One region of the Kocuria sp. APC 4018 genome, then DNA from elsewhere that is predicted to be linked to it. Evidence: riboswitches for the same ligand, from Rfam matches in the RefSeq annotation. Region 1 holds a riboswitch; each other region holds the start of a gene.

Region 1 (7,011 bases):
TGCTGGACCAGAAGCTCAGGGCACGCGGCTTCGTCCGCTCCTTCGTGTTCGCGCCGTACGTGATCTCCGGTGCGGCCGTGGGCGTGGCGTTCCAGTTCGTCTTCGACCCCAGCTACGGGCTGGTGCAGGACCTGCTGCGCCGGGTGGGCCTGGAGTCCCCCAACTTCTACCAGGAGCCGGGCTGGGCCCTGTTCATGATCACGGTCACCTACGTGTGGAAGAACCTGGGCTACACCTTCGTGATCTACCTGGCCGCCCTGCAGGCGCGGCGCACCGACCTGGACGAGGCCGCCGAGATCGACGGCACACCGGCCTGGCGCCGCTTCTGGCGCATCACCCTGCCCCAGCTGCGACCCACCACGTTCTTCCTGTCCATCACCGTGCTGCTGAACTCGTTCCAGGTGTTCGACATCATCCAGGTCATGACCGGTGGCGGGCCCTTCGGCACGTCCACCACCACGATGGTCTACCAGGTCTACCAGGAGACGTTCGTCAACAACCGGGCGGGCTACGGAGCCGCGGTCGCCACCATCATGTTCCTGATCGTCCTGGTGATCACCGCCGTTCAGGTGCGCTTCCAAGAGCGGAGTGAGCAGTTCTCATGAAGATCTCCCGCATTCTCGGCTACCTGGCCATGGCGTTCGCCTTCGCGGTCGTGGCGGTCCCGGTGTACTTCATCATCATCACGTCGCTCAAGGAGCACTCGGACATCTACTCCGACCCCATCACGTGGTGGCCCAACCCCTTCGCGCCGGAGAACTACCGGTATGTGTTCGAGACGGTCAACTTCGGCCAGTACCTGCGCAACTCGATCATCATCACCACGGTCCTGACCGTGATCGAGGTGGTGCTGGGCGTGCTCACCGCCTATGCCTTCGCGTTCCTCGAGTTCCCTGGGCGGAAGGTGCTGTTCCTGTTCGTCATCGCGTCCCTCATGGTGCCGAGCCAGATCACGATCATCTCCAACTACGCGCTCGTGGCGGAGCTGGGCTGGCGCAACACGTTCCAGGGCATCATCATCCCCCTGGCCGGGGTGGCCTTCGGGACGTTCCTCATGCGCAACCACTTCCTCAGCCTGCCCCGCGAGGTCATGGAGGCCGCGGAGATGGACGGCACGGGGTTCCTGCGCAAGCTGTTCCGCGTGGTGCTGCCCATGTCCTGGCCCACCCTGATCGCCTTCATCCTCATCACCGTGGTGACCGAGTGGAACCAGTACCTGTGGCCGTTCCTGATGTCCGACACGGACGCCGTGGCCCCGCTGCCCATCGGCCTCACCCAGCTGCAGAACAACGAGGGCCTGAGCAACTGGGGCCCGGTCATGGCCGGCACGGTCATCGCGACCATCCCCATGATCATCGTGTTCATCCTGCTGCAGCGCCACATGATCAAGGGTCTGACCGCGGGCGCGGTCAAGGGCTGACCCTCCACACACCACCCTCCAGCACATCCACCACCTCCTGAAGGAAGAAGCACACATGGAACTCTCACGTCGTCACGCCCTCGGCCTGCTGGGCCTCGGAACCGCCACCGTGGCCCTGTCCGGCTGCGCCGGCTCCGGGGGCGGAAGCTCCTCCGGTGGGCAGGAGGCCTCCGGCCCCCTGCAGTTCTGGTCCAACCACCCCGCCAGCTCCAAGAGCCTGGAGCAGAAGCTCATCGACGCGTGGAACTCGGCCAACCCTGACACCCCGGCCGAGCTGATCGACGGCGGTGCCGACTACGAAGAGGTGGCGCAGAAGGTCAACGCCGCTCTCGCGGGCGGGGACCTCCCGGACGTGTTCGTGGCGTCGGACGTGAACTGGTTCAACTTCGCCCTGAACGAGGCCGTGACCCCGCTGGACGACCTGTGGCAGAAGGCCGGGATCGACTCCAGCACCTACGTGGACACGCTGCGCGAGGACTACAACTTCAACGACAAGCACTACTGCGCGCCGTACGCCCGCTCCACCTGCATCATGTACTTCAACAAGGACATGATGCAGAAGGCCGGTCTGCCCCTGGACCGCGGACCCCGCACGTGGGACGAGTTCGCACAGTGGGCACCCCAGTTGGTCAAGGCCAACGGCGGCAAGCCCGCGCTGATCCTCCCGGACGGTGCCAACTACATGGACTGGTACTTCCAGGGCATGATCTGGACGTTCGGGGGTGCCTACTCCCGTGACTGGACCGCCACCTTCACCGAGGAGAACTCCATCAAGGCCGGCGAGTACCTCAAGAAGCACGTGGCGGAGGGGCACATCAAGATCGTGCAGGACGGCGCCAACGACTTCGGGATCGGCAACGGTGCCGCCCTGCTGGAGTCCACGGGCTCCCTGGGTGGCCTCAAGGAGGCTGCCACGTTCGACTTCTACACCACCTACCTGCCCGGCCCGAAGCCCGGCTGCGCCACCGGTGGCGCCGGCCTGGCGATCCCCAACGGCATCAGCGACGAGCGCAAGCTCACCGCCGCCAAGTTCATCGACTTCATGACGAACACCGACAACACGATCACGTTCACCCAGGCCACCGGCTACATGCCGGTGCGCAAGGACGCCATGGACAAACCCGAGGAGAAGAAGTTCCTCGACGAGAACCCCAACGCCATGACCGCGATCAAGCAGCTGAACGAGAACACCCAGCCGCAGGACGCGGCCCGCGTGTTCGTCTCCGGCGGCGGTCAGCGGATCGGCGGCGCGCTGGACCGCATCACCTTTGGCGGCGAGGACGTCAAGACGGTCTTCCAGCAGCTGCAGGACGAGACCCAGAAGATCATCGACTCGGACATCAAGCCCAAGCTGTGATCCTCCGCGGGTGGCGGCTCCTCTCGGGGCCGCCACCCGGGGCCCGCCCCGAACGGCCCCCGCACCACTGAGCACCACGGCGAGCCCGAGCCGCCCGTCACGCCGGGGCATCGATTCCGTCACCACCGTCACCACCCGAGAGCCCGAGGAGCACCATGGCCACCGTCGAGTACAAGCACGCATCCCGCATCTTCGACCCGGGCAAGCCCCCGGCGGTGTCCCAGCTCGATCTCAGCATCCGCGACGGTGAGCTCCTGGTCCTGGTGGGTCCCTCCGGCAGCGGCAAGTCCACGGCCATGCGGATGCTCGCGGGTCTCGAGCCCGTGGACGAGGGCGCCGTGTTCATCGACGGCCGCGACGTCACGGGCACCCGGGCCCGCGACCGGGACGTGGCCATGGTGTTCCAGTCCTACGCCCTGTACCCCAACATGACCGCGCGGCAGAACATGTCCTTCGCGCTGGAGAACGAGAAGCTGGACCGCGCCGAGATCGAGCAGCGGGTGGAGCGCGCCGCCGCCATGCTGGAGCTCGGGCCCCTCATGGACAAGCGTCCCGCGGCCATGTCCGGGGGCCAGCGGCAGCGTGTGGCCATGGGCCGCTCGATCGTGCGCAACCCCAAGGTGTGGTGCATGGACGAGCCGCTGTCCAACCTGGATGCCACGCTGCGCGTGTCCACCCGCGCCCAGATCGCGGACCTCCAGCGGGAGCTGGGGGTCACCACCATCTACGTGACCCACGACCAGGTCGAGGCCATGACCATGGGCGACCGCGTGGCCGTGCTGCGCGACGGACAGCTGCAGCAGGTGGCCGATCCGATCCACCTCTACGAGCACCCCGCGAACGTGTTCGTGGCCCGTTTCATCGGGTCGCCGGCCATGACGATCGTGCACGACGTCCCCGTCCGGGACGGCCACGCGGTCCTCGACGCCGCGAGCGGGCTGCGGGTGCCCGTGCCGGCCGAGTTCTCGGCGCACGTGCGGGACACCGTGACCGTGGGTGTCCGTCCGGAGTCGTGGGAGATCACGGGCGAGGGCGACGCGCCGGGGACCCCCGCGCTGCCCCTTCGGGTCCACCTGGTGGAGAAGCTCGGCTCCGAGGCGTTCATCCACTGCGTGCTGCCGGACACCCCGGAATCCGGGACCGAGGACGCCCGCGCCATGCGGCTGGAGAAGGACCGCGCCACCGTCCGCGCGGACAAGTTTCTGCAGATGGAGGCGGGGTCCACGATCCACGTGCGGCCGAACGCCCGCGAGACGTGCTTCTTCGACCCGGCTTCCGGTGAGAACTTGGAGGTCGTGGTCGGGCGCTGACCACACGTGTGTCCCCGGGGTCCGGCCCCGGGGGCGCACCGGTCCGCACCGGCCCGCACCGGGCGCCTTCCACGGCCCGGGGCCCTCGTGCTACCGTCTCACCCACCAAAGGATCATGAGACCCGGCGAAAAGCTCTGGCTGGCCGGGCGGCAACCCTCCTGCTGTAGTGGGGTGCCCCAGATGACGATCCGGCCGCCGCGCAACCGCGTGGCTGGCAAGTACGGCGCACGGGGTCCACCTCCGGCGTCCTACCGCCGGAGGTTTTCTCATATGCCCGTCACACCGCCGACCGCCCGCGCCGAGGACAGGCCGCAGCTCGTGGCCGCGGCCCGCACCACGGACGAGCCCGCTCCCACGTCAGGCGCCCACCCCGCCGGCTCAGCCGCTCCCGCGAGCCCCACCTCCTCGACGGGCGAGCACGATCCCGCACGTGCCAGCCACCCCAGGGGCGTTCCCACGGCGGCCACCTGCCGCGCGGGCGCACCCGCCGCACCACCGCCCAGCCCGGACTCGTCCGAGCCGTCCTGCGCCGAACCGCCCGCGCGCACGTCCTGGCTGGTGCGCCGCCCCCGGCGCTCCACGCTCGTCTCCTTCGAGGTGTTCCCGCCCCGCCCCACCGCGGACCCGGACACCGTGTGGCGCAGCATCGACGCCATGGCCCAGGCCGGGCCCGACTTCTTCTCCGTCACGCACGGCCACTCGGGTGGTCGTGGTGTGTCCCGCGAGGCGCTGCGCCATCTGCGCCGCACCACCAGGACCCCCGTGATGGCCCACTTCACGTGCGGTGGCACCGACCGCGCGGGGCTGGAGCGTTCGGTGGAGCAGCTGCTGGACGACGGCGTCCGCGACCTCCTCGCGCTGCGCGGGGACCCGCCCCTGGGCGCCGGGCAGTGGCGGACCCCGCCCGGGGGGATCGGCCGGGCCTCGGAGCTGGTGCGGCTCATCCGGGACGTCGAGCGGCGTCGTTTCGGGGACGGGTTCCGCCCCGGGACGCGGCCGCTGTCCGTGTCGGTGGCGTGCTACCCGTCCCCCGCCCGGGGGCGTGACCCCGAGGCGGATCTCGCGTCCCTGTGGGAGAAGCAGGAGGCCGGGGCGGACTACGCGATCACGCAGGTGCTCTACGAGCCCGAGGACTACGCGTCGTTCCTGGAGCGGGCGCGCTCCGAGGGGATCCACATCCCGGTGGTCGCGGGTCTCATGCCCCTGACCAACCCGAAACGGTTGCAGCGGATGACGGAGATCACCGGAGTGCCCGTTCCCGAGCGGCTCACCCGGTTCCTCACCTCGGGCTCCCCCGAGGAGCTGCGGCACCGGGGCACCGCGGCCACGCTGTCGCTGATCGACGACCTCCTGGACCTGGGCTGCGCAGGCTTCCACCTGTACACGTTCAACCGCCCGGACGCGGCGCTCACCATCCTGGAGCACCTGCGCGTCCGGGATGCGGCCCGCGAGTACCGGGGCCGCAGCCCCGCGGCCTGACCGTGCGGCGTCGTGCGCACCGCCCACCGCAGAGCCGCACGCGCGGCTCTGCCCACGCGCGCTGGAGCACGTGCCCCGGTACGCCCGCCGCGCCCGTCACGCCCAGTGACCCCGTACAGCGCCGTCGCCGGCCCACCCGCGACGCGGCTGCCTCACACCCTTTTCACGTCATCACACCAACCCCTACAAGGAGAGATCATGACCGTCACGAATCCCACCCCCCTGCCCAGCGCCACGATCCTGGGCTACCCGCGCATCGGCCCGGACCGGGAACTCAAGCGGGCCCTCGAGGCCTACTGGGCGGAGCCCGCACGGCACCCGGCCCAGACCGTCCTGGACACTCTCGGCGACCTCCGGGAGCGCACGACCCTCAGGCTGCGCGAACTGGGGCTCACGCAGGACACCGCCGTGCCCTCCGAGGGCTTCGCCGTGGACCACGTCCTGGACACCGCGCTCGCCCTGGGTGCCGTGCCGGCCCGGTTCCGGGCGGAGGGCCTCCTCCCCGCCGCGCCGGACACCGAGCGCGGGATCGAGCTGATCACGGCCCTGTCCCGGGGGACGGACGATCTGGAGCCGCTGGAGCTGACCAAGTGGTTCGACACCAACTACCACTACTACGTCCCCGAGCTCGATCCGGGCACCGCCCTGCGGGCGCACCCGGAGAGCCTGGTCTCCCGGTACCGGGACACCCTGCGGCGCACCGGCGTGCGGACCCGCCCCGTGCTGGTGGGTCCCGTGACCTTCCTGCTGCTCTCGCGCCCGGAGACCCCCGCGGCCCACGGCGCGCGGGTGGACCCCCTGGCAGGGCTCGACGACGTCCTGGCCCAGTACGTCTCGATCCTCAGCTCTCTGCACGCGGCCGGTGTGCCGTGGGTGCAGCTGGACGAGCCCGCCCTCGCCGCGGACGGCTGGGGTGCGTCCCGCGAACGGATCCTCTCCGCGGTGACCACCGCGTACACGCGGCTGACCGCCCTGTCGGACCACCCCTCGGTGCTGGTGACCGTGGGCTACGGGGACGCCGGGCAGGACGCCCACCTCGCGCTGGCCCGCACGGGCGTGGACGCCCTCGCCGTGGACCTCGACCGCGGGGCCGTCCCCACCCGGGCCGCGCTCGAGGCGTGGGGCGAGCGGCCGGTGGTGGGCGGCGTCGTGGGCGGACGCACCGTGTGGCGCACGAACCTGGCGGGCGCCACGGACACCCTGGACCGGTTGCGTGCCGGGGCCCGCGGCCCCGTGGCGGTGGGCACGGCGACGCCGCTGCTGCACGTCCCGCACGACATCACCCGGGAGACCGGGCTGGACCCGGACGTGCGCAGCTGGGTGGCGTTCGCGGACCAGAAGGTGAGCGAGGTCGTCGAGCTGGCGCGCGGCGTCGAGCACGGCTGGAAGGAGATCAGCGAGGCCCTGGAGACCGACACCCGCATCCGCGAGGCCCGGGCCACCC
Region 2 (7,011 bases), on a different contig from region 1:
CGTCCCTGGCGCGAACGCCGCGGGGCGAACCCTTGGGGACGTCCCCGGCGGGCCGCTAGCCTGAACCCGTGCATCCCGCAGAGCTGAGCCCGTCCACCCAGGACTACCTGAAGACCATCTGGCGGCTCGGGGAGTGGGAGCCGGAGCGGGTGACCACCACCTCGCTGGCCGCGCGCATGGGCCTGGCGGCCTCCACCGTCTCGGAGGCGCTGAAGAAGCTGACCGCGCAGGGCCTGGTGACCCGGCCCTCCTACGGGGTCGTGGAGCTCACCGAGCAGGGGCGGGACGTGGCCGTGCACATGGTGCGCCGCCACCGGATCCTGGAGATGTTCCTGGCCACCGAGCTGGGCTACTCGTGGGACGAGATCCACGACGAGGCCGAGGTCCTCGAGCACGCCGTCACCGACCGTTTCATCGACCGCCTGGACGCCAAGCTCGGCCACCCCTCCGAGGATCCGCACGGGGACGCGATCCCCTCACGGGACGGGGTGGTCACCCCCGCCCCGGCCGTTCCGCTCGCGGACGTCACCCACCCGGAGCCCGTGCGGGTCACGCGCGTCTCGGACGAGAGTCCCGAGACCCTGCGGGTGCTCGCCGAGGCGGGGATCCGGCCGGGCGCGGTGCTGCGGGTGCTTCCGGGCCCGGCCCGCAGCGCCACGGTGCGGGTGCGCGTGTCCGCAGGGGGCACGACGCCGGACGGTGGCCTTCTCGAGGACGGATCGCCCGTCACGGGGGATGCGGACCTGCCGGGGGACAGCTGCTCCGTCGCGCCGGACACTCGCGTTCCGGGGGGCGGCTCGCCCGCCGCTCGGCACATGCGGAGACCGCCCGGCACCGCGGGGACGGACGCAGCCGGTGGCGAGGCTGTGGACCTCGGCATCCTCGTGGCGGAGGCCGTCTGGGTGCAGGCCCTCACCCACGCGAGCTGACCGGGACGGACGCTCCCCGGGCCGGCAGCGGACAGCGTCAGCCTCGCGCTGGACCGACCGACGCCTCCCCAGGCTGTGGATTCCCCGCCGTGCCCGGCGCCGTCGCGGGCCTGCAAGATGAACAGCAGGTGACCGGAGCATGTCCTACCCTTGAAGAAACACGAACGCGAACGCGGCGGCACACCATGCCCGGGCCGCGGCGGTGCGGGCTGGCACCGGATGATCCAGGAACACGAGGTCCAGACATGTCCGAGGGTTTTCTGCGCGTGGGCAGGCGAGTGGGCCGCTGGACGGGCCGCGGGCTCTGCTACGGCCTGATCTGGCTGGGACTGACCCTGCTCGCGGCGGGCGGGATCATCCGGCACTACTGGGGCCAGATCTCGGTGGGGCAGATGCGCATGAACCTGATGTCCGTGCAGACGGACGGTGGCGGCGGGTCCGTGGTGTGGATCTCCGTGCTGGTCATCGGGGTACTTCCCGTCCTGGTCACCGTGGGCATCGCCCTCGCGCGCCGGGTGTGGCTGCGCAGAGCACGACGCGAGCACGGCACCCGGCCGCCCCGCGGCGTCGTGCGCTCCGCCTCCGCCGTGACCGTGGCGGCGGTGTTCGTGGCCGGGAGCACGAGCTTCGCGTCCGCGGTGGACCTGCCCCAGTACGTCAAGGCCGTGAAGTCCCCTCACGACATCGGCTCCACGTACGTCCAGCCCACCATCACGAGTGACGCGGACAAGCGCAACCTGGTGGTCATCTACCTGGAGTCCGGGGAGGCCACGCTCGCGGACGACCAGCTGTTCGAGAAGAACGCCTTCGCCCCGCTCGAGGACGTCACCCGGCCCGAGGACGGGTGGCGCAGCGTCGAGGACTTCCAGCAGTACGAGGGCGGTGGCTGGACCATGGCCGGGATCGCCTCCACGCAGTGCGGGATCCCTCTCAAGGAGTCGGGTGACGCGAGCTCCACGGACATCGGCGCCGGGCAGGAGCAGTACCTGGGCGGCGTGACCTGCCTGGGGGACGTGCTGCAGAACCACGGGTACACCAACACGTTCCTGGGCGGGGCCAACTCCTCCTTCGCGGGCAAGGACACGTTCCTGCGAAGCCACGGCTACACCGAGGACAAGGGTCTGGAGGACTGGCGTGCGGCGGGCGAGCCCGCGGAGAACTTCCGCAGCGACTGGGGCCTGAGCGACGAGCGGCTCATGGCCCACGCCAAGGACGAGGTGGACCGCCTGCACGCCGAGTCCGAGCGCACGGGCCAACCGTTCAACCTGTCCATGCTGACCCTGGACACCCACGAACCCGTCCACATCTACGACTCCTGCGATGTTGACACCCAGAACCAGGTGACCTCCGTGTTCGCGTGTTCCATGACCCAGGTGGCCGGTTTCGTGGAGCACATGAAGGCCCAGGGCTACCTGGAGGACACCTCCGTGGTGATCATGGGCGACCACCTCAAGCACATGAGCGCCGGGGACGCCTTCCACGAGCAGCTGGACCACCACCCCAACCGCACCGTGTTCAACCGCGTGTGGATCCCGGGCGAGACCGCCGAGCAGCCCCTGCGGGCCGGCGCGGACCAGCTCAGCATGTACCCCACCCTCCTGGAGGCGGCGGGTCTGTCTGTGCACGACGGCGCCGCGGGCCTGGGTGTGTCCGTCCGGCAGCAGGAGCCTCCCCAGGGTTCGGCGCAGGCCATGGACCCGGAGGAGTACCAGCAGCTGCTGGACTCGCGCTCCGCGGACTTCTACTCCCGGGCGTGGGACCCCGAGAACCCGGTGGGATGACCCCCTGACCTCTCCGGGAGGCTACTTCCCACCCGCCTGCTTCCCGCCGGTCAGCCCGGCACGGATGCGGCCGGTCGTCTCCCGAGCGCGCGTGCGCGCAGAGCCAGCCTCGTCCCGGGCGCGGCGGGCGGCGCGGTAGGCCGTGTAGCGGGGGAGACTGACGGGCACGTCCCACGTGCCGCCCAGTGCCACGTCCGCACCGCCGAAGGAGCGTTTGAACGCGCTGAACCCGGTCCACGGGTGCGCGGGGTCGCTCAACGGGGCGATCCCGAAGAGGTCGCCGATCGCGAGACCCTGCTCGGCGGCGTCGAGCAGCGCCTGGGCGATGAGCGGCTGGTTGGGGCGCAGCTTGCGCATGCTCGCGTCCATGCCGGAATGGGCGAAGATCCGGGTGGTGGGGGAGTCGTAGGTCAGCAGTGCGCTGACCACGGTGCCGTCCACGGAGCTCGTGTAGGCCGTGGAGTTGCCCGTGGCGCCCAGGCTGCGGGCGGCGGTGCGGAGGTAGTCCTCGCTGTGGGCCGTGAACCCCTTGCGCCCGGCGGTGCGGTGCTGCAGCTCGATCACCGCCTCGGCGGCGTCCGGGTGGGAGTCCGAGGCCAGGGTAATGCCCTTGTCCCGGTGGCGCCGCCACAGGTTGCGGTTGGTGCCCGTCATGGCGGACAGGATCTCCTGCGGCTCGCGGGACAGGTCCACCCAGCGCGTGTACGCGGGCTGGATGTCCCGAGGGGCCGGCCGTGCGCCGAGCCGACGCAGACCCGCCCCGAGGGAGGGCGCCGTGGCGTTCTGCCGCTGCACGGCTGCCGCGAAGGGCGTGCCCACCGGGGACGGCACCTGTGGCTCCACCCGCAACCACGCCACCGAGTGCTCGCGTGCCGCGGAGCGCAGCTCGCGCAGCGCCTCCGGCAGAACCTCGGGGTGCGCCAGGACCGGGCCGTACGGGGCGTACCAGACCACCCCGGCCCGGGAGCGCTCCTCGATGACAAGCGCGTGCCACCCGGCCCCGTCAAGAGTGTGAGTGCGGCGCGAGAGACCGGCCTGGAAGTGCTGCCAGGGCTCGGCCTGCAGCACGCTGGACGGGCCGAGAAGTGTGCGGGGGTCCGGTTGGGCGTGGGTGTGCCTCATGCGGGGTGCTCATCCTTGAGTGTCTGCCCCCGCTGCGAGGGATCGTCCTGGGGTCGCGGGGGTCGATCCTCATTAGATAGCCAACCTCGCCGTCCCGCAACAGCACCCGTGCGGCGTGTTCCCATGTGACGACGGCGTGTCCAGCGGCAGCAGCCCGTGGAACGTGTCCATGCCATGCCATGCCCCGCCGGCCGTTCGGATCCCGGGAGGGTCCGCGCGGCGGGTCAGAAGTCGCGCGAGTCCTCCGGAGCTAGTTCCGGGGAGATGCGCTGCAGGTGCACCCGCCGGGTGATCCGGATGCTGGGTCGAACCAGCATGAGTGCGCTGCCCAGCACGAACAGCCACGTCCCGGCGTAGACGGTGGCGTCCTGAAAGAAGAGGATCGAACCCACCAGGAAGATCAGGCCGATCAGGATGTCGTTGACGATCGACAGGGTCTCGTACCGGCCACGGATGACCAGCTCGCGGTGCCCCACACGGACCTCGATCGGCTTGGCGGCCCTGGACAGGGAGTCGGAGGTGGCGCTGGCGGAGGGAGTCACTGCTCGGTTCCTTTCACGAAGGCGCAGACCGGGCGGGCCGGCGGGAACGGCCGGTGGGTCACGCCTGCGGCGCGCACCACCGGCCGACCAGCCTACGGGAGGAGCCGGCGGCTCAGCACGCGGCGTGCTCGCCGCCGGTGTCGTCCCCATCTCATGCCCAGGGCGTCACTGCCCCTCGACCACCGCCGGGTGCAGCAGGGCGAGCCCGCCCTGAGCACTCGGCACGGTGGCGAGCGACGTCCCGGGATCGAACGACGCCGCGGCCCCGCTGTGCTGCAGCGTGTGGAAGCGCTCCAGCAGCGCGGGGTCGTGGCACCACCAGGTCCGGGTGCTGCCGTCTGGGAAGGCGGCCTGCACCGTGTTCCCGTGCGGCGCGCCGAGCTCCACCTGGACCCACCGGTCCTGGCTCTCGATGGCCAGGCGGGACTGGATGTAGTGCGCGTTGTGCCCCGGGTGGTAGCTCCGGCAGGCGGAGTCTCCCGCCGCGTGGACGCACGGGTGTTCGGGAGTGGGAGCGGAGTTGCTCATGATGGTGACCTTTCGCAGACTTCCGCGCGGCGGGTGCCGGGCGGCGGATCTTCCTCCGGGGGCACCGGGTGCGAACAACCGGTTGCCAGCCGACCAGCCGGAGGGCTGATGGTCGGGCTTCTTGATCCGGGAACATCACAGTACAGCGCTCCGACACGCACAAGCGTCTGCGCCGTTCGGTCACGACGAGGGGCCGCCGAGCAGCACGGGAGAACCCCGTACCGCTCGGCGGCCCCTGCGCAGCAGGCCGGTGCGGGAGCCCCGCACCACGGCCCTCAGCCGATGACCGAGTCCACGAGAGCCTTGGCCTCCTGCTGCACCTGCTTGAGGTGCTCCTCGCCCTTGAAGGACTCCGCGTAGATCTTGTAGACGTCCTCCGTGCCGGAGGGGCGGGCCGCGAACCACGCGTTCTCCGTGGTGACCTTGAGCCCGCCGATCGCCGCACCGTTGCCGGGGGCCTCCGTGAGCTTGGCGGTGATGGGCTCACCGGCCAGGGTGTCCGCGGTGACCTGCTCGGCGGAGAGCTTCTTCAGCGCCGCCTTCTGCTCGCGGTTCGCCGGGGCGTCGATGCGCTGGTACACGGGATCCCCGAACTGCTCGGTGAGCTCGCGGTAGCGCTGGGAGGGGGTCTTGCCCGTGGTGGCGGTCATCTCCGCGGCGAGCAGCGCCAGGATGATGCCGTCCTTGTCCGTGGTCCACACGGAGCCGTCCCTGCGCAGGAACGAGGCACCGGCGGACTCCTCCCCGCCGAAGCCGATGGAGCCGTCCAGCAGACCCGGCACGAACCACTTGAAGCCCACGGGCACCTCGTCCAGGCGGCGACCCAGGGACTGCGCCACGCGGTCGATGATCGAGGAGGACACCAGGGTCTTGCCCACCCCGGCGTCACCGCGCCAGCCATCGCGCGTGCGGTAGAGGTAGTCGATGGCCACCGCGAGGTAGTGGTTGGGGTTCATGAGCCCGGCATCCGGGGTCACGATGCCGTGGCGGTCGCTGTCCGCGTCGTTGCCCGTGGCGATGTCGTACTTGTCCCGGGCCCCGATCAGAGAGGCCATGGCCGAGGGGGAGGAGCAGTCCATGCGGATCTTCTCGTCCCAGTCCAGGGTCATGAACGCCCACTGCGGGTCCACGGTGGGGTTCACCACTTCCAGGTTCAGCCCGAAGCGCTCGCCGATCTCCTGCCAGTACGCCACCGACGCCGAGCCCATGGGGTCCGCACCGATGCGCACCCCCGCAGCCTTGATGGCGTCCAGGTCGATGATCTCCGGCAGCGCGGACACGTAGCTGTCCAGGAAGTCGAACGTGCCGGTGGTCTCCGCGGCCTTCGCCTCCTCCAGGGACACGCGCCGCACGCCCTCCAGGCCCGCCTCGATCAGCTCGTTGGCGCGGTCCGCGATCCATCCGGTGGCGTCCGTGTCCGCGGGGCCGCCGTGCGGGGGGTTGTACTTGAAGCCGCCGTCCGTGGGCGGGTTGTGGGACGGGGTGATCACGATCCCGTCCGCGCGGTCCTTGGGCCCGGACGCGTTGTACGTGAGGATCGCGTGGGACAGCGCCGGGGTGGGGGTGAAGCCGCCCCGGGAGTCCAGCAGGGTGCGCACGCCGTTGGCGGCGAGCACCTGCAGCGCGGTGTCCTGCGCGGGCCCGGACAGCGCGTGGGTGTCCTTGCCCATGAACAGCGGACCGGTGATGCCCTGCCCGGCGCGGTACTCCACGATCGCCTGCGTGATCGCGGCGATGTGGTCCTCGTTGAACGAGGTCTTCAGCGAGGAACCGCGGTGCCCGGAGGTTCCGAACGCCACCCGCTGGTCCGGGTTCCCGGCATCCGGCGTGCGGTCGAAGTACGCCGCCACGAGGTCGTCGATGTCCACGAGGTCACTGGGTTGGGCAACGGTGCCCGCACGGTTGGTCATGCCACCAACCTAGTCCCGAAAGCGCGCCCCGTCAGGCCGTGCGCCGCTCGGTTTCGGGCCCCGGCCCTGCCCCGGCGGACGACGACGCCGCGCGGCCACCTCCCGCGCCGAACCGCCGCTGCCCGCGGGGAGACGGCGCGGCGTGGACTCCACGAGCCCTTGCGCAGACCGGGCCGAACCGTCGGTCTGCCCGCGGAGC
Region 3 (7,011 bases), on a different contig from region 1:
GCGCACACCACGAACCAGCGGGTGGTGTCGATGGCCGCTCCCGGTCCGATGAGCCCGTCCCACCAGCCGCCGGTGTCCGCCGCGACACGGTGCCCGGCCATGTCGAAGGGCGCTGTGTCCCCGTACCCCACGGCCGTGCCGCGCGCCGCGTGCGAGTCGCCCGTGAGCGCGTGCTCGACCAGCACCGCGTTGGAGCCGTCCGGGGCCAGCTCACCCCACGTCTCGTAGGCCAGGCGCACGTCCGGCAGCCGGAACCCGGACTCCAGGGTGAGCTCCCCGATCTCCGCGGCCCGCACCACACCGTCCCGGCGCACCGCCGGGGCTGTCTGCACCACGGTCATGCCGCGGGCTCGGCGGCCACGTCCGCACGCGCCGTCGACGACGCCGCAGGGCCGCCTTCCGCGCCGGTCCCGGCAGCCGCGGCGGGCTCCGCACCGGCGTCCGCGATCGGCTCCATGCTTCCCAGGGGCCGGTCCGCCGGTGAGGTCGCCGGGTCCCGATCGCCCCGCTCGTGGGTCGACTCCTGGGTGCCCGGTGCCGCGGCCACCGCTGCGAACCCCGCTTCCAGGTCCGCCAGGATGTCCTCGATCCCCTCGGTGCCCACCGAGAGCCGCACGAAGCCCGGCTCCACGCCCGCCGCGAGCTGCTCGTCCTCGGAGAGCTGCGCGTGCGTCGTCGACGCCGGGTGGATCACCAGGGACCGCACGTCCCCGATGTTCGCCACGTGGGAGTGCAGGCTCAGCGCGTCCACGAACGCGATCCCCGCCTCCTTGCCGCCCTCCAGCACGAAGCCGAGCACGGAACCCGCCCCGCGCGGTGCGTACTTCCGCGCGCGCTCGTGCCACGGCGAGGACGGCAGCCCCGCGTAGGACACCGAGCGCACCTCGGGGCGGGACTCGAGCCACTCGGACACCCGCTGGGCGTTGGCCACGTGGCGCTCCACGCGCAGGGACAGGGTCTCGATCCCCTGCTCGATGAGGAACGCGTTGAACGGGGAGATGGACGTGCCCAAGTCCCGCAGCAGCTGCACCCGGGCCTTCAGGACGTAGGAGAGGTTCACGCCGAAGGCGCCGTCCGCGCCCAGGTCACGGGCGTACACCAGACCGTTGTAGGTGGGGTCCGGCTGGTTGAAGCCCGGGAACCGCTCCGGGTCCGCGCCGTAGTCGAAGCGCCCGGCGTCCACGATGAACCCACCGATCGCGGTGCCGTGCCCGCCCAGGAACTTGGTGCCCGAGTGCAGCACGATGTCCGCGCCCCACTCGATGGGCCGCACCAGGTACGGGGTGGCCACTGTGTTGTCCACGATCAGCGGCACCCCGGCCTCGTGGGCGATCCCGGCAACGGTCTCCACGTCCAGGACGTCGTTGCGGGGGTTGGGGATCATCTCCCCGAAGAACGCCACGGTGGTGGGGCGCACGGCGTCCCGCCACTGCTGGGGGTCGTCCGGGTCCGCCACGAAGGTGGTCTCCACGCCCAGGCGCGGCAGCGTGTGCTTGAGCAGGTTGTAGGAGCCGCCGTAGAGGGACGGGCTGGCCACCACGTGCGTTCCCGCTCCGCCCAGGTTGAGCACCGCGAGCGTGGCCGCGGCCTGCCCGGAGGAGACCATCAGGGCTCCCACCCCGCCCTCCAGCGAGGCGAGGCGCTTCTCCACCACCTCGGTGGTGGGGTTGGTCAGGCGGGAGTAGATGGGGCCCATGTCCTGCAGCGCGAAGCGCGCGGCGGCCGTGTCCGCATCCGGGAACACGAAGGACGAGGTCTGGTGGATGGGCAACGCCCGCGAACCCGTCACGGGGTCGGGGTTCTGGCCCGCGTGGATCTGGCGGGTCTCGAACGCCCAGTCCTGGGAGTTGTCGGGGGTGGGTGCAGTGCTCATGGCCGTGCTCCTTCTCGGAAGGATCAGGGGCCAGGCGACCGTCCGCACGGTGCCCGTACGAACGGGCGACCGGTGGCCCGCGCTTGCCGTGGACGTCGGACGACGTCACGGCCAGGTCTTCACCCAGGGCACCCCGCCGCGGTAGGGAGGGTTGCCGGTCAGCAAGCTGGGGCTTGGCGCTGACTCTCGTGACCTAGACCTCAAGTGTGGGAACCGGGGGGCCGCCGCGTCAAGTTCGGTGTCCGCAGTGTTGCACCCGCCGATTTGGACCCCCGTGTGACGGGTGCCACCATGACTGCATGAAGCTGGACCACGTTTCCTTCGCAGCGCAGCCGGACGGGCTGGAGGCCACCACCGAGCGGATAGCGGACCGCCTGGGGATCGAGCCCGTGAAGGGCGGCGTGCACCCCCGGTTCGGCACGCAGAACATGATCCTGCCGCTCACGGACCACCAGTACGTGGAGGTCGTGACCGTCCTGGAGCACCCCGCCGCGGACAAGGCGCCGTTCGGTCAGGCCGTCCGCGCGCGTTCGGAGGCTGGCGGCGGCTGGCTCGGGTGGGTCGTGGAGGTCCCGGACCTCGCCCCGTTCGAGCAGAAACTGGGCCGCCCCTCCGTGCCGGGCGGCCGGATCTTCCCGGACGGCCGCCGCCTGGACTGGCACCAGATCGGCGTCAAGGGCCTGATCGCGGATCCGCAGCTGCCGTTCATGATCCACTTCGACTCCGCGGACGAGATGCACCCCTCCCAGGCGCGGCTCACGGACGTCCGACTGACCGGCATGGACATCGCCGGCTCCCCCGAGCGCGTCACGGACTGGCTCGGTGGCCCTGTGGAGGACGTCCTGCGCTCGGTGGACGTCACGTGGTCCGCTCCCCACGGCACGCCCGGTCTCATGGCGGTCACCTTCGGCACGCCGGACGGGCCCGTCACCATCTGATCCGGCGGGGCACGACGCCGCCACCCACCCAGGCGGTCAGCCCGCCAGGAGCTGCGGTGCGAGGAAGCCGACTGCGTCCAGCAGGAAGTGCGCGACCAGAAGCGGCATCACACGCCCGTACCGGCGGTAGCACCACACGAACACGAGCCCCATGACCAGGTTGCCCAGCGCCGGTCCCACCCCCTGGTACAGGTGGTAGCTCGCCCGGAGCACTGAGGACACGATCGCCACCGTCCACCACGAGCGGCCCAGCCGCCGCATCCGTTCCGCGAGGAACGCCACCACGATGATCTCCTCCACGAGCGCGTGCCGCAGGGCGGTGAGCAGCAGCAGCGGAACCGTCCACCACGTGTTCTCCAGGGTGGACGTGGTGATCTCCGCCGTGATCCCGAGCGCCCGCCCGGCCTGGTAGAGCACGAGGGTCCCACCGCCCATCACGGCGAACAGCGCGAGGCCCCGGGCGGCGTCGTGCCCCGGGCGGCGCGCGTCCGCACCGATGCCGCGCAGGACCGCGGGGATGCGGGAGGTGGTTCCCGCCAGGAACCACAGGGCGAGCACCACGGGCACGATTGCGAAGCAGATGCTGGTGAGGCGCCGCAGCGCGTCGATCACCGGAACCGGGCTGAGGGGCTGGTTGAGCGTGGTGGAGCTCTCCGCGATCGAGGACTGCACCGCCATCTCCACGAGGTCCAGCACCGAGTACACCGCGGAAGCGCCCAGGGACACCCCGAGCACCAGCAGGATCTGCATGCGGAGGTCGGCGCGCGGCACACGGGGCGAGGTGTCGAGGGAGGCGATCACCCCACCATTGTGCGTGGTGCACCCGGACAGCCCCGCGAGCGACCTCGGTAGGGTGAACCCATGCACCCCGCCCCGGACACCTCCCCGCCCCACCGCGCCCTGCCGCCGGGGTGGCGCTGGCGGGATGCCCGGGGTGCCGGCGTGCTGGCCCTGGCCGGCGTCGAGCTGGTGTACCTCTCCGACTTCGTGCAGTCGGTCCCGTGGAAGGCGGATGTCGGGTGGGTTGCCCTGGGCGCCGTCGTGCTGGCCGCCCCGCTCGCATGGCGGCGTCGCTTCCCCGTGGCCGTGATGGTGGCGGTGTCCTTCGTGTACTTCGCGCTGGTCACGTGGGTCGGGATCGAGATGTACGCCTCCCAGGTGGTGCTGTTCCTGGGCTTCTACTCCGTGGGGGCCTGGTGCCCGGACCGCCGTCGCGCCACGTGGTCCCGCGCCGCCGTGGCCGTGGGGATGGCGGTGTGGCTGGGCTGGAGCACCGTGGAGCAGTTCACGGATCCGGAGGTGGGTGAGCGCGGCGTCAACGCCTACATGGCGATCGCCGCGATCCAGTTCGTCGTGAACATCGCCTACTTCGCCGGGGCGTGGGTCTTCGGCGACGGGGCGTGGAACGCGGCCATCGAGCGGCAGGAGCTCGAGGCCGCCCACGCCGAGATCCGGCAGCAGCAGGAGCGGCTCGCGGAGCAGGCCGTGAGCCTCGAACGGCTCAGGATCGCCCGCGAGCTGCACGACGTAGTGGCCCACCACGTCACGGCCATGGGCGTCCAGGCCGGGGCGGCGCGCCTCACCATGTTTCAGGATCCCCGCGCCGCCGCCGAGCACCTGCGCGGTGTGGAGTCCTCCGCACGGGAGGCCGTGACCGAGCTCAAGACCATGGTCCACACCCTGCGCGACGGCGAGGAGGCCCCCGACTCCGTGCCCCGGCTCTCCGACCTCGAGGCACTCGTGGCCGACGCCCGGGCGATCGGCCAGGACGCAGTGCTCAAGCGGATCGGCCCGGAGCCGCAGCTGCCGCCGCCGGCCCAGCTGGCGCTGTACCGCACGGCACAGGAGGGGCTCACCAACGCCCGCAAGCACGCCGGGCCACGGGCGGTCGTCACGGTGCGGCTGCGCACGGAGGCCAGCCGCGTGGAGCTGGAGATCAGCGACAACGGGCGCGGCGCCCGGCCAGGGAAACCGGCCGCCCACGGCACGGGCACGGGCCTGATCGGCATGGAGGAACGGATGGCGTCGATGGGCGGCACACTGGACGCGGGCCCCAAGGCGGACGGCGGCTGGCTCGTGCGGGCCACGGTGCCCGTCCACGCCCCGCAGGAGGTCCTGCCGTGAGCCTGAGTGTCCTGCTCGTGGACGACCAGCCGCTGATTCGCCTCGGCTTCTCCGCCATCCTCACGTCGCAGGAGGACATGGAGGTGGTGGGAGAGGCCGCGGACGGCGAGGAGGCCCTGGAGCTCGCCGCGGCCCTCGACCCGGACGTGGTGTGCATGGACGTGCAGATGCCGCGGCTGGACGGCATCGAGGCCACCCGTCGGCTCGTCGCCTCGGATTCCCGTGCCGCCGTGCTGATCCTCACCACGTTCGACACGGACGAGGCCCTGTTCGCGGCGCTCTCCGCCGGTGCCTCGGGGTTCCTGCTGAAGTCCGCGGGACCCGAGGAGCTGATCCAGGCGGTGCGGGTGCTGGGCCGCGGCGACGCGCTGCTGGACCCTCTGGTCACGCGCAGGGTGCTGGCACGCACCGTCGAACCGGCGGCGGAGGTCGATGCGCAGACCGGCCGTGCCCCGGCGGGTGACGCGGCGGCGTCGTCCGCCGGCCGTCCCGGCCCGGAGTCCGAGATCGCGGACGGGCAGGACGACGCCGCCCGCGCGGGTCTCACCGCCCGCGAGACCGAGGTGCTGGCCGCCATGGCGCGCGGCCTGTCCAACGATGAGATCGCGCGCGAGCTGTTCGTGGGCAGGGCCACGGTCAAGACCCACGTGTCCAACGTGCTGCTGAAGACGGGGGCGCGTGACCGGGTCCACGCCGTGATCTGGGCGTTCGAGCACGGTGTGACCGGTGCCTGAGACCGGCCCCACCGCGCAGTGGGCGTCTCCTCCCCCGGGCGGAGGATCGCGGGGGTGCAGAATCCGCCGCCCGGGGGAGTCGGACGCGGGCGTGACTTCCTAGGCTCGAACCATGATCACAGTGAACGGGGTGAACAAGTCCTTCGGGTCGGCGCACGTGCTCGAGGACCTGACCTTCAGCATCCGCCCGGGCCTCATGACGGGGTTCGTGGGCGGCAACGGCGCGGGCAAGACCACCACCATGCGCATCCTCCTGGGGGTGCTCTCGGCGGACTCGGGACGGATCGAGGTGGACGGCTCCCCCATCACCGCCGACTACCGCGCGGGCATCGGGTACATGCCCGAGGAGCGTGGGCTGTACCCCAAGATGACCGTGCTGGACCAGCTGGTCTACCTGGGCCGGTTGCACAGCATGACCGGCGCGGACGCGAAGGCCCGGGCCATGGCGCTGCTCGAGCGCCTGGGGCTCGCCGGCCGCGCGGGCAGCCGGCTCGAGGAGCTGTCCCTGGGCAACCAGCAGCGGGCCCAGATCGCCGCCGCACTCGTGCACGACCCGGTGGCCCTCGTGCTGGACGAGCCCTTCTCCGGGCTGGACCCCCACGCCGTGGAGACCACGGTGCAGGTGCTGCGGGAGACCGCGGACACCGGGGTTCCCGTCCTGTTCTCCTCCCACCAGCTGGACGTCGTGGAGCGGCTGTGCGACGAGCTCGTCATCCTCGCGGACGGGCGGGTGCGCGCCGCGGGCTCGCGCGCCGAGCTGCTGGCCGCCCACGCCGTTCCCGAGTGGGAGCTCGACGCCGCCGCGGACACCGGCTGGGTGCGCGAGGCCCCCGGCGTGGAGGTGCTCGCCTTCGACGGCGGGCGCGTCCGCTTCCGGGCGGCCTCGGACGCCACGGCCCACGCCGTCCTCACCGAGGCCGTGGCCCGGGGCACCGTCCACCGCTTCGGACCCGTCACCCGCACCCTGCACGAGATCTTCACGGAGGTCACCCGATGAGCACCGCCACCGCCACCCCCACGAGCACCACCCACCAGCGCCAGCCACGGCGCACGCCCTTCTGGTCCGCGGTGGGCACCGTGGCCGCACGCGAGATGGGGGTGAAGGCCACCTCCAAGCCCTTCATCATCACCACGCTGATCCTGCTGGCCGCCGCACTGGCCGCCACGCTGCTCGTGCCACGCCTGGGCGACCTGTTCGCCGGGGACGCCACGAGCGTGGCCGTGGTGGACCAGACCGCACCGTCCGTCCAGGCCCTCGGCGAGGACTACGCTCCGCAGACCGTCGCCTCCGCGGACGCGGCACGCGAAGCTGTGCTCTCCGGCGCGGCCGACGCCGCCGTGG

The links. Region 1 has a riboswitch for S-adenosylmethionine ahead of QL985_RS09395 (methylenetetrahydrofolate reductase). Riboswitches for the same ligand answer to the same signal wherever they lie in the genome.
Region 2: another riboswitch for S-adenosylmethionine. It lies ahead of QL985_RS03530 (hypothetical protein); the one in region 1 lies ahead of QL985_RS09395 (methylenetetrahydrofolate reductase).
Region 3: another riboswitch for S-adenosylmethionine. It lies ahead of QL985_RS03450 (bifunctional o-acetylhomoserine/o-acetylserine sulfhydrylase); the one in region 1 lies ahead of QL985_RS09395 (methylenetetrahydrofolate reductase).

The regions. Positions count from the first base shown of each region.
Region 1 is NZ_JASDCY010000053.1:7,708-14,718, reverse strand. It holds gene QL985_RS09415 (sugar ABC transporter permease) at 1-605, shown strand, start outside; gene QL985_RS09410 (carbohydrate ABC transporter permease) at 602-1,420, shown strand; gene QL985_RS09405 (ABC transporter substrate-binding protein) at 1,476-2,777, shown strand; gene QL985_RS09400 (ABC transporter ATP-binding protein) at 2,933-4,087, shown strand; SAM riboswitch class IV at 4,199-4,315, shown strand; gene QL985_RS09395 (methylenetetrahydrofolate reductase) at 4,359-5,567, shown strand; gene metE (5-methyltetrahydropteroyltriglutamate--homocysteine S-methyltransferase) at 5,766-7,011, shown strand, end outside.
Region 2 is NZ_JASDCY010000011.1:13,762-20,772, forward strand. It holds gene QL985_RS03505 (hypothetical protein) at 1-64, shown strand, start outside; gene QL985_RS03510 (metal-dependent transcriptional regulator) at 69-929, shown strand; gene QL985_RS03515 (sulfatase-like hydrolase/transferase) at 1,175-2,710, shown strand; gene QL985_RS03520 (peptidoglycan bridge formation glycyltransferase FemA/FemB family protein) at 2,732-3,832, opposite strand; gene QL985_RS03525 (YrhK family protein) at 4,057-4,374, opposite strand; gene QL985_RS03530 (hypothetical protein) at 4,540-4,902, opposite strand; SAM riboswitch class IV at 4,914-5,029, opposite strand; gene pgm (phosphoglucomutase (alpha-D-glucose-1,6-bisphosphate-dependent)) at 5,178-6,812, opposite strand.
Region 3 is NZ_JASDCY010000010.1:50,614-57,624, reverse strand. It holds gene QL985_RS03455 (homoserine O-acetyltransferase) at 1-341, opposite strand, end outside; gene QL985_RS03450 (bifunctional o-acetylhomoserine/o-acetylserine sulfhydrylase) at 338-1,873, opposite strand; SAM riboswitch class IV at 1,948-2,067, opposite strand; gene QL985_RS03445 (VOC family protein) at 2,173-2,811, shown strand; gene QL985_RS03440 (CPBP family intramembrane glutamic endopeptidase) at 2,848-3,612, opposite strand; gene QL985_RS03435 (sensor histidine kinase) at 3,673-4,935, shown strand; gene QL985_RS03430 (response regulator transcription factor) at 4,932-5,669, shown strand; gene QL985_RS03425 (ATP-binding cassette domain-containing protein) at 5,782-6,666, shown strand; gene QL985_RS03420 (ABC transporter permease) at 6,663-7,011, shown strand, end outside.